DNA from 2 places in the Halomonas sp. N3-2A genome. Region 1 is predicted to be linked to the other one. Evidence: predicted binding sites of a transcription regulator. Region 1 holds the regulator's gene; the other holds the start of a gene.
The links. Region 1 encodes FNR, which switches genes on or off when oxygen is low (the NO sensors DNR and NnrR bind a similar motif). Its sites were predicted from a motif close to TTGATNTANATCAA; they were not measured.
Positions count from the first base shown of each region.

Region 2: the regulator FNR is predicted to act here: its motif matches at 4,175-4,188, upstream of paaF (2,3-dehydroadipyl-CoA hydratase PaaF).

Region 1 is NZ_CP022286.1:3,239,962-3,247,274, reverse strand. It holds gene CEK60_RS15170 (putative nucleotidyltransferase substrate binding domain-containing protein) at 1-1,366, shown strand, start outside; gene CEK60_RS15165 (DNA polymerase III subunit epsilon) at 1,372-2,022, shown strand; gene ttcA (tRNA 2-thiocytidine(32) synthetase TtcA) at 2,089-3,054, shown strand; gene fnr (fumarate/nitrate reduction transcriptional regulator Fnr) at 3,041-3,793, opposite strand; gene hemN (oxygen-independent coproporphyrinogen III oxidase) at 3,852-5,279, opposite strand; gene CEK60_RS15145 (sulfite exporter TauE/SafE family protein) at 5,408-6,103, opposite strand; gene ccoS (cbb3-type cytochrome oxidase assembly protein CcoS) at 6,100-6,321, opposite strand; gene CEK60_RS15135 (heavy metal translocating P-type ATPase) at 6,318-7,313, opposite strand, start outside.
Region 2 is NZ_CP022286.1:4,237,762-4,245,074, reverse strand. It holds gene peaA (quinohemoprotein amine dehydrogenase subunit alpha) at 1-1,146, opposite strand, end outside; gene paaY (phenylacetic acid degradation protein PaaY) at 1,591-2,190, opposite strand; gene paaN (phenylacetic acid degradation protein PaaN) at 2,202-3,878, opposite strand; gene paaF (2,3-dehydroadipyl-CoA hydratase PaaF) at 4,248-5,021, shown strand; gene paaG (2-(1,2-epoxy-1,2-dihydrophenyl)acetyl-CoA isomerase PaaG) at 5,038-5,829, shown strand; gene paaH (3-hydroxyacyl-CoA dehydrogenase PaaH) at 5,831-7,313, shown strand, end outside.

The DNA of each region.
Region 1 (7,313 bases):
AGTCAGCGAATGTATGCGTGAACCTCTTATCATGGATGCATCGACAGATATTGCCAGCGCGGTGCGTCAGCTCAACGATAGTCATGCAGATAGTTTGCTCGTCAAAACCCAGGGTGAGTTTGGCATTGTCACCAAAACCGATTTGCTCAATGGTGTCGTGCTGAACAACTTTGAGCATACAGCGCCCGTTGAGGATGTGGCCCATTTCTCGTTGGTGACCGTTACCCCCCATCAGTACTTATTTGAAGCGCTCGTGCTGATGACGCGGCATAAAGTAACGCGGGTGGTGGTGATGGAACAGGGCGCCCTGAAAGGGGTGGTGGAGCTAACGGATGTCCTTAGCTATTTTTCGAGCCGTAGCTATGTCGTTAGTCTGCAGGTGGAGCAGGCGAATAGCTTAGAAGCATTGGCGGCTGCCAGCCAACGCACGCCAGAATTGGTGAATGCGCTTATGGCGCAAGGGGTCAAACTACGTTTTGCCATGGACCTACTGGCCGCGTTGAATGGCCGAATTATCAATAAAGCGTGGTCATTTGTTATTCCTGAGCAGTATCACTCCCAAAGTTGCCTAATGGTGATGGGTAGCGAAGGGCGCGGCGAACAAATTCTTAAAACAGATCAAGATAATGGTTTGATTTTAGCCGATGACAGCCAATGGCCTTCGCTTGCCGAAGACATGAATGCGCTTACCCAAACGCTGATTCAGCTCGGCTACCCACCCTGCCCAGGTAATATCATGGTGTCTAATCCTGAATGGGTTGGCACTGTGTCGCAATGGAAAAACAACATTGCTAAGTGGGTGAGTGCAAGAGATGGCGATAGCCTAATGAAGCTGGCGATTTTGCTGGATGCCCATGGTGTGGCTGGTAATCCGCAATTGCTAGACAGCGTGCGAGCAGAGCTGTTTGAACGCTGCTCACGGGATGAGCTATTGCTGTCCTACTTTGCTCGCGCTGCACTGCGTTTCTCAACACCGCTAACGCTATTTGGCTCCTTAAAAAAGCCCCAGCATGGGATCGATATTAAAAAAGGCGGTATTTTCCCCATTGTTCATGGGGTGCGCACAATGGCCCTCGAGCGACGCATTAATGCTACTTCCACCTTAGATCGCCTGGACGCTTTAGCAGAAGATGGTCGTCTTGATCGCCGTTTTGCGGATGACCTGGGCGAGGCGCTGGCACTGTTTACCGAACTACGTTTAAAACAGCAGCTACAGACAGCGGAAGCGTCGACTCAGCAGCGTAGTAACCGTGTGGTGGTGCAAGAACTCTCGTCCCTTGAGCGTGACCTGTTGCGTGAGGCGCTGCATATCGTAAAAGATTTTAAGCAGCGGCTCTCCCATCGTTATCATTTGGAGTATTCGTGAGCGGAATGCGCTTGTTAGACCGGCATATGTCGCTGCTCAGTGGCTCGCTGCGTACATTAATGCAGCGCGAAAGCGACCGTCGACGCTGGGCAGACTCCCCCTACGCATGGCTGTTTCAGCCTTACATGGGGGAAGAAATGGTGGCGCTTGCCTGCCAGGTTAGCCCAGGCCAAGCGCCGGTGGTCAGCGTCGCTGCTGTTGTCTTAAGCCCAGGGAGAGTGCAGACCAGCCGAGCCTGGGTGGCTACCCTGGCAGAAGAGCAGAACAACAACGCCCCTGCGCTGCGGCGACATCATCAGCTGTATGCGACGGATACGGTGCTGGCGCCTAACGCTGAGCATCTTGGGGCGCTAGCGGAATTCATCGGTAATCGGCCGCTAATTGGTTGGCAGTTAGGGCGCTCGGTGGAACACCTAAATCTTTTGTTTAAAGCCGGGTTGGGATTTGGTTTGCCCAATGCCCAGGTCGATGTTGGAAAGCTACACTATCGCCAACTGCGTCGCTTACATCCACAGTGTGAGACGAGCGGCCGCCTAACCGAAGCGCTCGCTCGTTGGCAAATACCCGCTCTTCAATGGATGGGAGTGCTGGGGGATGCAACCGCAAGCGCGCTTTTATATCTGCGTTTGCAGCGCGAGATCGCCCAGCAGGGATAGTCGGTACTACTCTCACGGGATGAATCCACGGGTTTATCTTGGGTGGACGTGGTGAGTCTTGTTAGAATGCCCGCTGCTTCTTCTACCATCGGCAGTGCCTACACCATGCTACAACCTGACTATTTTGACCCCGCAGCGCCTGATACTGTTTCTGTTGACAGCCCTGCTGTTAATAGCGCACAGACACCATCCGAGCATCACGCCGCTAAACAAAAGCGTGAATTTAATAAGCTACAAAAGCGCTTACGGCGAGAGGTTGGCAACGCCATCATTGATTATCAAATGATTGGTGAGGGTGACAAGGTGATGGTGTGCCTGTCTGGCGGCAAAGATAGCTATACGATGCTGGAGATACTGCTTAACCTGCAGCGCAACGCGCCGGTTAATTTCTCTCTGGTCGCCGTCAATATGGATCAAAAACAGCCAGGCTTTCCGGAGCATGTGTTGCCCCAGTACCTAGATAAAGTGGGGGTTGAATACCACATTCTAGAGCGTGACACCTACTCAGTGGTGAAAGAGAAAACCCCGGAAGGAAAAACGACCTGCGCGCTCTGCTCACGACTAAGACGTGGCTCGCTCTATGGGTTTGCCGAGGAAATTGGGGCAACGAAAATTGCCCTAGGGCATCATCGTGAAGATATTTTAGAAACGTTATTTCTTAACATGTTCTTTGGTGGCACTTTGAAAGCAATGCCTCCCAAGCTGTTATCTGACGATGGCAAGAATATTGTTATTCGCCCTCTTGCCTACTGTAAAGAGGCTGATATTGCAGAGTTTTCTCGACTAATGGAATTCCCCATTATCCCCTGCAACTTATGTGGCTCTCAGCCCAATCTCCAGCGTCAAGTTGTCAAAGATATGTTGGCTGAGTGGGATAAAAAACACCCAGGACGCCTAGAAAGCATGTTTAAAGCGGTGACCAATGTAGCGCCTTCCCAGCTAGCAGACCGCGGTTTATTTGACTTTGCTGGCCTTGAAGCCAAACAAGCGGCGTTGATGGAAGGGCGTATTCAGGCGCTTAGCGTGGACTAGCCGACTGTTCTTCCTCTTCAGCTAGCGTGATGAGGCGCCGCATATCTAAAATATTAACCTCGCGCCCTGAAACAGCCACCACCTCTTGCTGTTGAAAGCGGCTAAGAATACGGCTGACCGTTTCTACCGCCAAGCCTAAGTAATTGCCGATGTCGGCGCGGGACATGGAGAGTCTGAAGCTATAAGGCGAGTATCCACGTCGACGAAAACGGTCTGATAGGGTGACTAAAAAGCTGGCTAGTCGCTGATCGGCCGTCTTGCGCGATAGCAAGCGCATCATGCGCCGGTCATCCCGCAATTCTTTGCTCATGCTCCGATAAAGCTGGCCACGTAGTTCGGGCAGTTCTTCGGAAAGCAGGTCCAAGCGATCAAATGGAATTTCACATACTGTTGTGGTTTCCAGTGCAATGACGCTACCGGGGTAGTGCTCTTCATCAATTCCGTCCAATCCCACTAGTTCGCTGGGAAGGTAGAAATTTGTTAGCTGATCATTGCCGTTCCCTTCGCTGGTCACCTGTTTCAGGCTGCCTGAGCGGACGGCATACACACTGGTGAAGTGATCGCCCTGGCGAAACAGGGGCTCGCCTTTTTTGAGCGGTGCGCGGCGGCGAATGATGGCATCAAACTGGCCCATATCCTCAAGCTCTAAGGCAAGCGGCAGACACAGCGAGCTTAGGCTACAGGTTTGACAGCGCGCCTCTTGCAGCAGTGAGCGTCGTTGGCTGGCGGGTTGTGGCATATCATTCTCCCTTTCTCGTTAGCCATCATAGGCCCAGAGGCAAGACGTCTCAAGAAGCTTATACAATCTTAGAGTAGCGTTTAGTAGGCTGGTCAGCTAGGCGAGCATCAAAGGCCATCGCCAAATGGCGAATCAGCAGCCGCCCAGTGGGAGTGGCGCTAATCACTTGCCGATGGCGAGTGATTAAGCCGTCTTGCTCAGCTGTCTTCAATTGCTCAATTGCGGTGGAAAAATAATCACTAGCATCGATGTGCCAACGCTTTCCAACTGCCGCTAGATCAATGTGCATGTCGCACATTAGCCGTTCAATCACGTCTCTTCGTATTAGGTCGTCCTTATTTAACCTTAATCCTTTGACGGTTGCCAGCTTACCTTGATCTAAGGCTGCTTCATATTGGCCAAGCTGGGTCGGGTTTTGTGCGTAAACGTCGTCAACCCGTGATATAGCGGATACGCCTAAGCCAACTAAATCGCACTGTGCATGGCTAGAGTAGCCCTGAAAATTGCGTTGTAGTGTGCCGTTGCGCTGTGCAATCGCTAGACTATCGTCAGGTCGTGCAAAGTGATCCATGCCAATATGCACATAGCCTGCGTTAGTCAGCATTTCTATGGTGGTATGCAGAATAGCCAGCTTTTCATCAGCGCTGGGGAGGTCGGTTTCGTTAATGCGTCGCTGTGGCGCAAAGCGGGTGGGCATGTGCGCATAATTAAAGACGGACAGCCGTGCCGGGTTGAGTTCGATGACTTGACTTAGCGTCTCGGCAAAGCTTTTTTCGGTTTGAAATGGTAGCCCATAAATCAAATCAAGATTGAGTGAGCGAAAGCCAAGACGGTGTGCTTCTTCCATCAACGTTTCGGTGAGCACCCGGGGTTGTACGCGGTTGATAGCTTTTTGTACCTGCAGGTTTAAATCCTGTACGCCAAGGCTTAGCCGATTAAAGCCGAGCGACTGTAGGTGGCGTAACGTAAATACGTCTGCTTCACGAGGATCTATTTCAATAGCGTAATCGCGATCGGCTGAGCTAGATAAACCAAAACGGGCATCTAGGCGGTCAATCAGGTCCCCCATCTGTGCCAAGGTTAGAAATGTGGGCGTACCACCGCCCCAGTGTAACTGTTGCACCGGGCGTGAAGTGTCTAAATGGCGGGCAGTGAGCACCATTTCCCGATCTAGCCGAGAAAGGTAAGGTTCTGCAAGGGCGGTATTCTTCGTTGCGATTTTATTGCAAGCACAGTAGAAGCAAATTTTTCGACAAAAGGGCACATGCACATACAGGGATAGCGGACGGTGGCTCTCGTTACTGCGCGCTAGCGCCTGAGTAAAGTCATCGGCGCTGAACTGATCATGAAACGCGAGAGCTGTTGGGTAGGATGTGTAACGTGGGCCACTTTTGTCATAGCGACGCAGTAGCGCTTCATCCCAGGCATTAGCCCCAGACACTTCCTTGTTGGTAGGTGAGAAGGCAGCAGTGGCATGAACAGGCATGGCGAGCGCTCCGAAGTGAGAAGTAAACAAAAGGAGTGACTGAGCGCCGTCGCTCAGTGTTCTCTCGGCATGCTACGTTGGTGTCACTTGGAATGCGTTGAGCTATATCAAGCTATCGGAGGGTCTGACTAATGCGCTGTTAGGGAGATAAGCGTCCATAGTTGCCAAAGGGCGAAACTGATAATCGACAGTGCGGCGACGCTGCGAGTGGCAGGGTGGCGAATTAAATGGCTTAACTGCTGTGCTGCAAGTCCTGTTGCCAGCAGGGCAGGGAGTGTACCCAGGCCAAAAGCACCCATTAGAAGCGCGCCATCGAGTGGGTCTGCAATCGCTAAGCTCCAGGCTAGCATGGAGTAAACCAGACCACAGGGCAGCCAGCCCCACAGCGTCCCTAGAGCGAAGGCTTGAGGAAGATGCACGACAGGCATCAGGCGTCTTCCCACTGGCTCTATATAACGCCAAAGGTGCTTTCCCACCGTTTCTACTTTCAGCAGCCCTTTCCACCAGTTGGCGATATAAAGCGCCATTAAGATGAGCATCAATGCGGCGAAAGCCTGCAGCGCAATACGTGCAGACGGTGAAAGTGAGATAAGTGTGCCAAGTGCAGCAACAATAGCACCTGCCACCATATAGCTGAGAATACGTCCCACGTTATAGCTAATCAGCAGTCCACCCATGCGGGCAGGGTGTCGCATGCTAGGCGGTACGGCAAAGGTCAGCGCGCTCATAATGCCACCACACATGCCGATACAGTGGGCGCCGCCCATTAAGCCAAAGACAAACGCGGCCAGCAGGGGCGGTAAATCAAGTCCCGTCGGGTTCATGCGGGTGGCTCTTGGTTATGTTGAGAAGAAGAGCCGCTTTTTTTACGCGCGGCACGCTGCTCGGGAGTCAGGTCATTCTCATCATCGTCGAATAGAATACGGTGGGCTGGGCCTTCCAAATCGTCAAATTGGTCGTGTTTCACGGCCCAGAAAAACGCCCACACTGCGAGGCCCAGAAGAGTGAGTGAAAGGGGTATCAGTAAGTATAAAATCGTCATGCCGTCACCGGTGTTGATAGGGCAATCTGAGGGGCAAGCGGGGTACGCCAGCGAGTGAGACGCAGCGCGTTACCTACCACAATCAGGGAGCTTAGCGACATGCCAATCGCAGCGAGCCAGGGGGGAATTAACCCCATTGCTGCTAAAGGCAGTGCTGAAAAATTGTAGCAAACTGACCACATCATATTTTGGCGCATAATGCGGCGTGTGGCGCAGGAAATATCAATCGCCTCAAAAATACGCATTAGGCGTGGACTGAGCAATATCGCGTCGGCGCGGGTACGGGCAAGGTCTGTGGCGCCATTCATAGCAATGGCAACGTCAGCGCCAGCTAATACCGGCACATCATTGATACCGTCACCGATCATTACGACACGCTCACCGCTGGCTTGTAACTCACGCAATCGCGCCAGCTTGCCCTCAGGCGATTTGCCAGCGTGCCACGTGGTAATATTGAGCTGTTCTGCCAAGCTTTCTACCGCTTCTTGCGTGTCACCAGAAAGTAGCTCTACTTCCAATCCACGGGCTTGAAGTGCGGCAACGGTTTGGGCCGCATCTTCGCGAATGCCATCGTGCAGCTTGAACCAAGCACGTGGTGCGTTGTTTTCACTGAGCAAAAGCCACTGGCCGGTGCCTGGCTGGGGCAGTGCGGTTGTCGTCGCAAAATCGGGTTTACCTAATCGCCATGTTGCGCCGTTCAAAGTGCCTTCCAGCCCGCTTCCGGTCACACTTTTGAGGTTGCGTGCCTGCAGAGTGGCATCTCTAAATGGGCGAAAAGCCCTAGCAATGGGGTGTTCAGAGTGTGCTTCTAGCGCCGCTGCGATGGCTTGAGCATGCTCTGCACTAAGTGGCGTATCGCTGTGGGCGGGATGCTGTTGGTCAATAGGATGCGTTTGGGTCAGCTGCATTTCGCCGCGAGTCAGCGTACCGGTCTTATCAAAAATCACCCGAGTGACGTTGGAGAGTGATTCGATCGCGTCAGCACGTGTAAT
Region 2 (7,313 bases), 1.0 Mb from region 1:
AGCACTGATCTCGCCGATCTGCATAGCCAGCCAGCCGGGTGTGAGATCGGTGCTAGTCTCAACGTCCAGCACTAGGCGCATGTCGCTACGTTCGATCACCTTACGCACGGTGACGCCCTCCCCCAGACTGATCTCTCCTTCCCCAAGACCGTGGCCCAGCAGCACCAGTCGGCTACGCTCGCCGGCCTTGAGCGAGGCGGGCAGGCTGGCTAACACCGCAGGCTCGGCCGCTTCGTGAGGAATCATCTCCACCATCATCCCAAACGCTTCGTCATGGTCGTCGAAGATACGCCCGCTGGGGTGCGCGCCGGAGAGATCCAGCACCTGCTTGAGATCACGACCGTTGAGGTTCAGGTTGGCGCGCCACTCGTAGCCGGTATAAACGATGGCCTGGCCTTCGCCACTGAGCGGACGACCACTGGTGAAAGCACCGTCCAAGCTAAGCGAGTAGGCATCCTCGCCTTCAGCGGCGTTAATAGTCACGTCGGCATAAAAGTCGCCTTCTCCGGGCCAGTGCCCCCAGAGCTGCCAGTCGCCCTCAGGAGAGGTCTGTTCGGCCTGCTGCCATGACTCCCAGGCTTCATTTTCGAGACTTTGAGTCTCGGCCAGCCAGGGAGCGATCTCGTTCAGGGCGAGATCGAACCAGTCACGATCCCGTGCCATGGACTGGTACTCAATGGTCTGGAACTGGCCCACATGGAAGTGCACCAGTCTCTCCCACTCTTCCTGGGGACGGCGCTGCAGTTGGGCGCGGCCGCCAGTATGACAGCGGGCACACATCTCCTGGTAGCTGGGATGATCAAAGGACTCAATACGGTTGAGGCGTCGCTCAATCAGCTCACGCTGGGACGCGCTCTCTTCGGGCGCCAGACCGCGGGTATCGGCGAGGAACTTGACGATATCCCGGCGGGCCTCCTGGGGCAGCTCCAGGCCGTGCATAGTTTGCATGCGCGCGATCGTCATGTCCCAGCCTTCCGGGGTCTTACGCTGCGCACTAATACGGCTCCAGCTCTCGGGGCCACTTTGGGTCTGATGACAGGCTGAACAGTGCCTGTCGATAGCCTCGCTGCCGGCAGAGGCCAAGACAGTGCCCGTAGGCAGCAGCAGGGCTAAGCTACAGAGCCCTGTAGGAAGTACATGTCTCATCACGGGGAGTTCTCCACGCATTATTATTGTCGTGATGTTCACCTGCGGTTCTCTTCGCGGACGAACATCGAAGGTGTATGCCAGTCCCGTTCAACTTGCATTGACCGCGCCGACTATCAACAATTTCTTTTTATTCATATAGTTGAAGCAATTTACTTGTCTGAGTATTTTTAGATTTTCAATCAATCGACAGCAATCAGTGCCCCAACTTGCAACAGTTACGTATGGACTTGAAACACTTTGTCTCTTCAAATTTGATCATCGTTTACCGTGACGGCAGCCGAGGTTTTCGGACGACTCAGGTTTGAGACTTGGCGCTCAGGAAGGAATGGGATTATGGGGCGACTACAAAGACCGCTTGAGGCTATCAACCTGTGGTTGGGTGGGGGATGGCTCGCCAGGGGGGACGCGGTGGTAGCGAGCCATACCATAATTATCGCCTTGCTACGCTATGCTCTGCTGCTTAGGCTGTGTATCACCGGTCAGTAAGGTTGGGCGGTCAGCATCGAGCTCTGTCAGCGGTTCACAAGGTTCCAAGCTGTCACGGCAACGGGTCACTAAACGCTGGTACTCTTGAGTACCCTGCTGCTTCCAAGCAAATTCTTCATCGCTCAGCGCCCGCTTAACTTTGGCAGGTGCCCCCATCACCAATGACTGTGGCTCGCATTCAAACCCCGCTTTGACGAACGCGGCCGCCGCAACAATAGAGCGCTCCGCTATGTGGGCACCGTCCATCACTACAGCGTTCATACCAACCATGGCATCACGCCCAATCACGCAGCCATGCAAAACCGCGCCGTGGCCGATATGGCCATCCTTTTCGACCTTAGTGACGCAGCCCGGAAAACCGTGCATGACGCAGGTATCCTGCAGGTTCGACCCTTCTTCCAGCACCAGACGGCCGAAGTCACCACGCATCACCGCGCCGGGGCCAACGTAACAATTGGGGCCAACAATCACATCCCCGATGAGCACTGCGGTCGGGTGGACATAAGCGGTTGGGTGCACCACTGGCGTCACCCCTTCAAGTCGATAGTAAGGCATCACGTTCTCCGTTAGTTCGATTGGCCGTGGCGACGGCTTTGCACCACCACAAAGCGGTTGGCGACAAAGGCTTGATTACATAGCGAGGCATTGGCCGCCGGATTACCGCCTGTGGCGTGAAAGTCACTGAAAGCAGCCGACTGGTTGACGAATATCCCCCCATCCAGGTTCAACGAGAGCGGCGTCGCCACCTCCATCGCCAGCTCTTCTAACTGGTTGGCCACGGTCTCATCTGTCGTATAGCCACCGAGGGTTATCGCGCCTTTTTCCCGGATCACCTGACGCGCCAGTTCAATGCTATGCGCGGTGTTCTCAGTTGCGATAACAAAGCTGATGGGGCCGAAGCGTTCCTCGCTATAGGTAGCCTTCTGTGCTGCATCTACCTTGAGGATAAGCGGCGTGTGAATGCGGGCGTCAGGGAACTTAGCGTGCGCTCGCGACTCGCTATCCAACGCTATTTCGCCCAAGTCTCGGCACGCCTCAATGCGTGCTTGCGTCTCCCGCGACTGGAGGGCACCCAGCACCGTGCAGGCGCGGTCGTTGTCGCTCAGAAACTCTTGGACAGCTTTGGCTAGCGCTGCCGCCACATCGTCAAAACTTAACGGGCCATCTGCTGTTTCAATACCGTTTTTGGGTACATAAATGGCCTGAGGGGTCGTACACATCTGGCCGGAATAGAGGCTCAGCGAGAAAGCCAGGTTCGCTGTGACCGCTTTGAGATTTTCCACGCTGTCGATAATGACCGTGTTGACACCGGCTTTTTCAGCGAACACCTGAGCCTGAGTGGCGTTATCTATCAGCCAATCGCCAAAGGCATTGGAGCCGGTGAAATCGATCAGCTTGACCGCAGGATCAAGCGCCAGCGTTTTCGTCAGCGGTGCATCGACAGTGTCGGGTATCAGGCTAACCAGACAAGGGTCAAAGCCCGCTTCCTCCAGTACCTGTTGAACAACCCGTGCGGTCATTGCCACTGGCAGAATAGCGCCAGGATGCGGTTTAAGAATGACCGGGTTGCCTGTCGCCAGACTGGCAAACAAGCCGGGATAAGTGTTCCAGGTGGGAAAAGTAGAACAGGCCACCACCAACGAGATGCCGCGTGGCACGATGTGAAAACGCTTATCCATGACAATGGGATCATGCTTGCCCTGGGGCTTAACCCACTGTGCGGTAGCAGGAACCTGCGCCATGGCCTGCCAGGCATAGGCCACAGCTTCAAGGCCGCGATCCTGGGCATGCGGCCCACCCGCCTGAAACGCCATCAACGGCCCCTGGCCGCTGGTATGCATCACCGCCTGGGCGATCTCTGGGCTCATGGTATTTAGCCGTGACAGGATTTCCAGACATACCCCCACACGCGCCTCAGCCCCGGCATCCCGCCAGTCACGCATTGCCACTTGCATGGCCGCTATCAGCTCGTCAGGGTTTGGCTGGTCATAAGTAATGCCAAGTTCAAACCCATAGGGTGAGACTTCGCCACCCACCTGCTGGGTGCTGCCAACACTATTCAGCGCAAATGGTTGGTTGAGCAGTGACTCAAATTTCGATGGTGCCGCATTAACAGCGTCTTCAGGGTATTTCCGCATGCTTTCTGGATAGGGCGTCCAGAAATTACGCTTAGAAATGGCGTCGACAGCCTGGTCAAGAATGTCACGGTGAAGGTCAAACATCTGCTGCGCTGATTGCGTCATGGGGGCGCTCCTGCACTCACTTATTTTTTTGATACGCTATAGCAAAGAAGACTATCTTTCCCGTAACAAAACATCAAACGCTTTCCCTGGCGCCGCTTGCTTAAGAATTAGCCCACCACGATCAATAAACTCGATATATACGGGCTAAAGATCACTTTTCGGGCCAATTTCCCACCTTTCATACCATGGTCTAACAACTATCACTCACTCGCTATAAATACATACAAGCCATTGTTAACAAAACATAAATTATCAAAAACACCAATAAGCGACACACTAAAAACAATCAAACAATATTGATGTGTATCAAAATAAACCTATACTCGACAGATATTCATCCTGTGCGCCACAGGCCGAACTGAGGTAACAATGCCCACTACGCTCAAAATACCCCCACTCCTTGAGGGCGTTTTATGCATCACGCTGAATCGCCCAGAAGCACTGAATGCGCTAAATACGCAGCTTCTCGGCGAGCTCGCCGACACCTTGAGCAACGCGGATAGTAACGACAACGTTCGCGCCGTGGTGATTACCGGCAATGCAAAAGCATTTGCCGCCGGTGCGGATATTAACGAGATGGCTGAACGTGACTTGGTGGGCATGCTGGAAGATCCTCGCCAGCACCACTGGGCCACCATTACGCGTTTTCGCAAACCGATCATTGCCGCCGTCAATGGCTATGCCTTGGGCGGTGGCTGCGAGCTGGCTATGCATGCCGACATCATCATCGCCGGTGAAAACGCTCTGTTCGGCCAGCCAGAAATCAACCTGGGCATCATGCCCGGCGCTGGCGGCACACAACGTTTGCTAAGGGCGGTGGGCAAATCACTGGCCACCCAGATGGTGCTGACTGGCGAGCCAATTTCCGCTCGCCGTGCCCTCGAAGCTGGCCTGATTAGCGAAATTACCCAGCCCGAATTAACCCTAGAACGCGCCATGGCAATTGCAACACGCATTGCTTCCAAGGCACCGCTGGCAGTGCGCTTGGCGCGGGAATCGTTACACAAGGCGATGGATACCGACCTAGCCACCGGACTGCGCTTTGAACGCCATGCGTTCACCTTGCTAGCGGGCACCGCTGACCGCGAAGAGGGCATTCGCGCCTTCCAAGAAAAACGACCTGCCACTTTTCAAGGGCACTGACACAAGGATACTCCCCATGAGCCAAGCGCCCCTGCTTTACAGCGTGGAAGACGGCGTCGCCCGTATCACGCTGAACCGCCCCGACAGCCTGAACAGCTTCAATACTGACATGCATGCCGAGATGCGTAAGGCGCTAAAAGCCGTGCGTCAGGACGCAAGCGTTCGCGCTTTGTTACTGACCGGCAACGGCCGAGGCTTTTGTGCCGGTCAGGATCTTTCCGACCGCAGCGTCGCACCCGGCGAGCAAGCTCCCGACCTCGGTGAGTCGCTTGAGAAGCGCTACAACCCTATGCTGCGCGCCCTTAAAGACATGCCGTTCCCGACTATTTGTGCAGTGAACGGCGTGGCCGCAGGTGCCGGCGCCAACATCGCCCTGGCCTGCGACATCGTATTGGCCGCGCGTTCGGCAAGCTTTATTCAGGCCTTCTGTAAGATCGGCTTGATTCCAGACTCCGGCGGCACCTGGACACTGCCTAACTTGGTCGGCATGGCGCGCGCCAGAGGCCTAGCAATGCTGGGTGACAAGCTTCCCGCCGAGACCGCCGAGCAGTGGGGCATGATCTGGCGCTGCGTCGATGATGAGGCGCTACAGGAAGAAGCCATGAACATGGCTCGCCATTTGGCCACTCAACCGACGCGCGGCTTGGCACTGATCAAGCGCGCCCTGCACGCCAGCAGCGATAACAGCTTCAACGAACAGCTCGACCTGGAACGTGATCTGCAGCGCCTAGCCGGACGCACGGAAGATTACCGCGAAGGCGTCAGCGCCTTTATCGAGAAACGTCGCCCCACCTTCAAGGGAGAGTGAGATGTCAGCCCTCCCCACGTCCGCCGTTATTGGCGTGATCGGCGCAGGCGCCATGGGTGCCGGTATCGCTCAGGTTGCCGCTCAAGCTGGCCACTCGGTGGTCTTGCATGACAATCAACCGGGTGCCGCCAAAGCGGGCATTGATAACATTCGTCGTCAGCTGGAAAAGCGTGTTGCCAAGGGCAAGATGATCCAAGGGGATGTGGATAACATTATTGCTCGCCTGCAACCTGCCGATGCTATCGATGCCTTGGCCGACAGCCGTTTGGTTATCGAAGCTATCGTCGAAAATCTTGAAATCAAGCGTCAGGTATTCGCCCAATTGGAAGCGTTATGCTCAGCGGATACCCTGCTCGCCAGCAACACTTCGTCACTGTCGATTACCTCCATTGCCGCGAACCTTGAACACCCAGAGCGCATGGCGGGAATGCACTTCTTCAATCCCGCTCCCATCATGAAGCTGGTGGAAGTGGTGTCTGGCCTGGCGACCACCAGCGAGGTTGCTGAAACCCTGTACGCCACTGCCGTTGCCTGGGGCAAGGTCGCGGTGCACGCCAGCTCTACTCCAGGGTTTATCGTTAACCGCGTGGCACGGCCGTTCTATGCCGAAGGGCTACGTCTGCTGCAGGAAGGTGCCAGCGACGCCGCTACCATCGATGCGCTGCTGCGTCAGGCGGGCGGGTTCCGTATGGGGCCTTTCGAGCTGATGGACCTAATCGGTCATGACGTTAACTACGCGGTGACCCGCTCGGTGTTCGATGCCTACTACGGCGACACCCGTTTCGAGCCTTCCTTAGTACAGCAAGCGCTGGTGGAGGCCGGACGCCTGGGGCGCAAATCGGGCCAAGGCTTTTTTGACTACGCGGGCGAACACCCTGCGAAGCCACAGCCTAAATTTGCAGCAACAGCAAATGCGAAACTACCAGCACTTGTCGTGCAGGGCGACCCTGGTGTGATCGCTCCGCTGCTGGAACGCGCTCAGGAAGCTGGGCTTGAGGTGGTTCGTCGTGAATCACTGCTACCAGACGGCACGCCTCGCTTATATCTGGGCGATTTGGCGTTGGCCCTTAGCGACGGTCGGTGCGCCGCCGAGCGCGCGGTCAATGAAGGACTCGACGCCCTGGTACTGTTCGACCTGTGCCTGGACTACCGCAGCGCCAGCGCCATCGCACTTACTGCCAGCCACACCACATCACCCGAAGCTCGCCAACTGGCAACGGCGTTCTTCCAACGCCTGGGAATAGACGTGGCTTGGCTAACCGACACCCCAGGGCTGGTGGTGCTGCGCAGCGTGGCTATGCTCGCCAATGAAGCCGCCGACGCCGTACTCCAGGGTGTCTGCAGTGCCAAGGATGGCGACCTGGCCATGCAGGCTGGCGTCAACTACCCACGCGGCCCCTTGGCCTGGGCAGACTCACTGGGCCTACCCTTCGTTCACCGCACCCTTACGCATCTACAGCAGAGCTACGGTGAACAGCGCTATC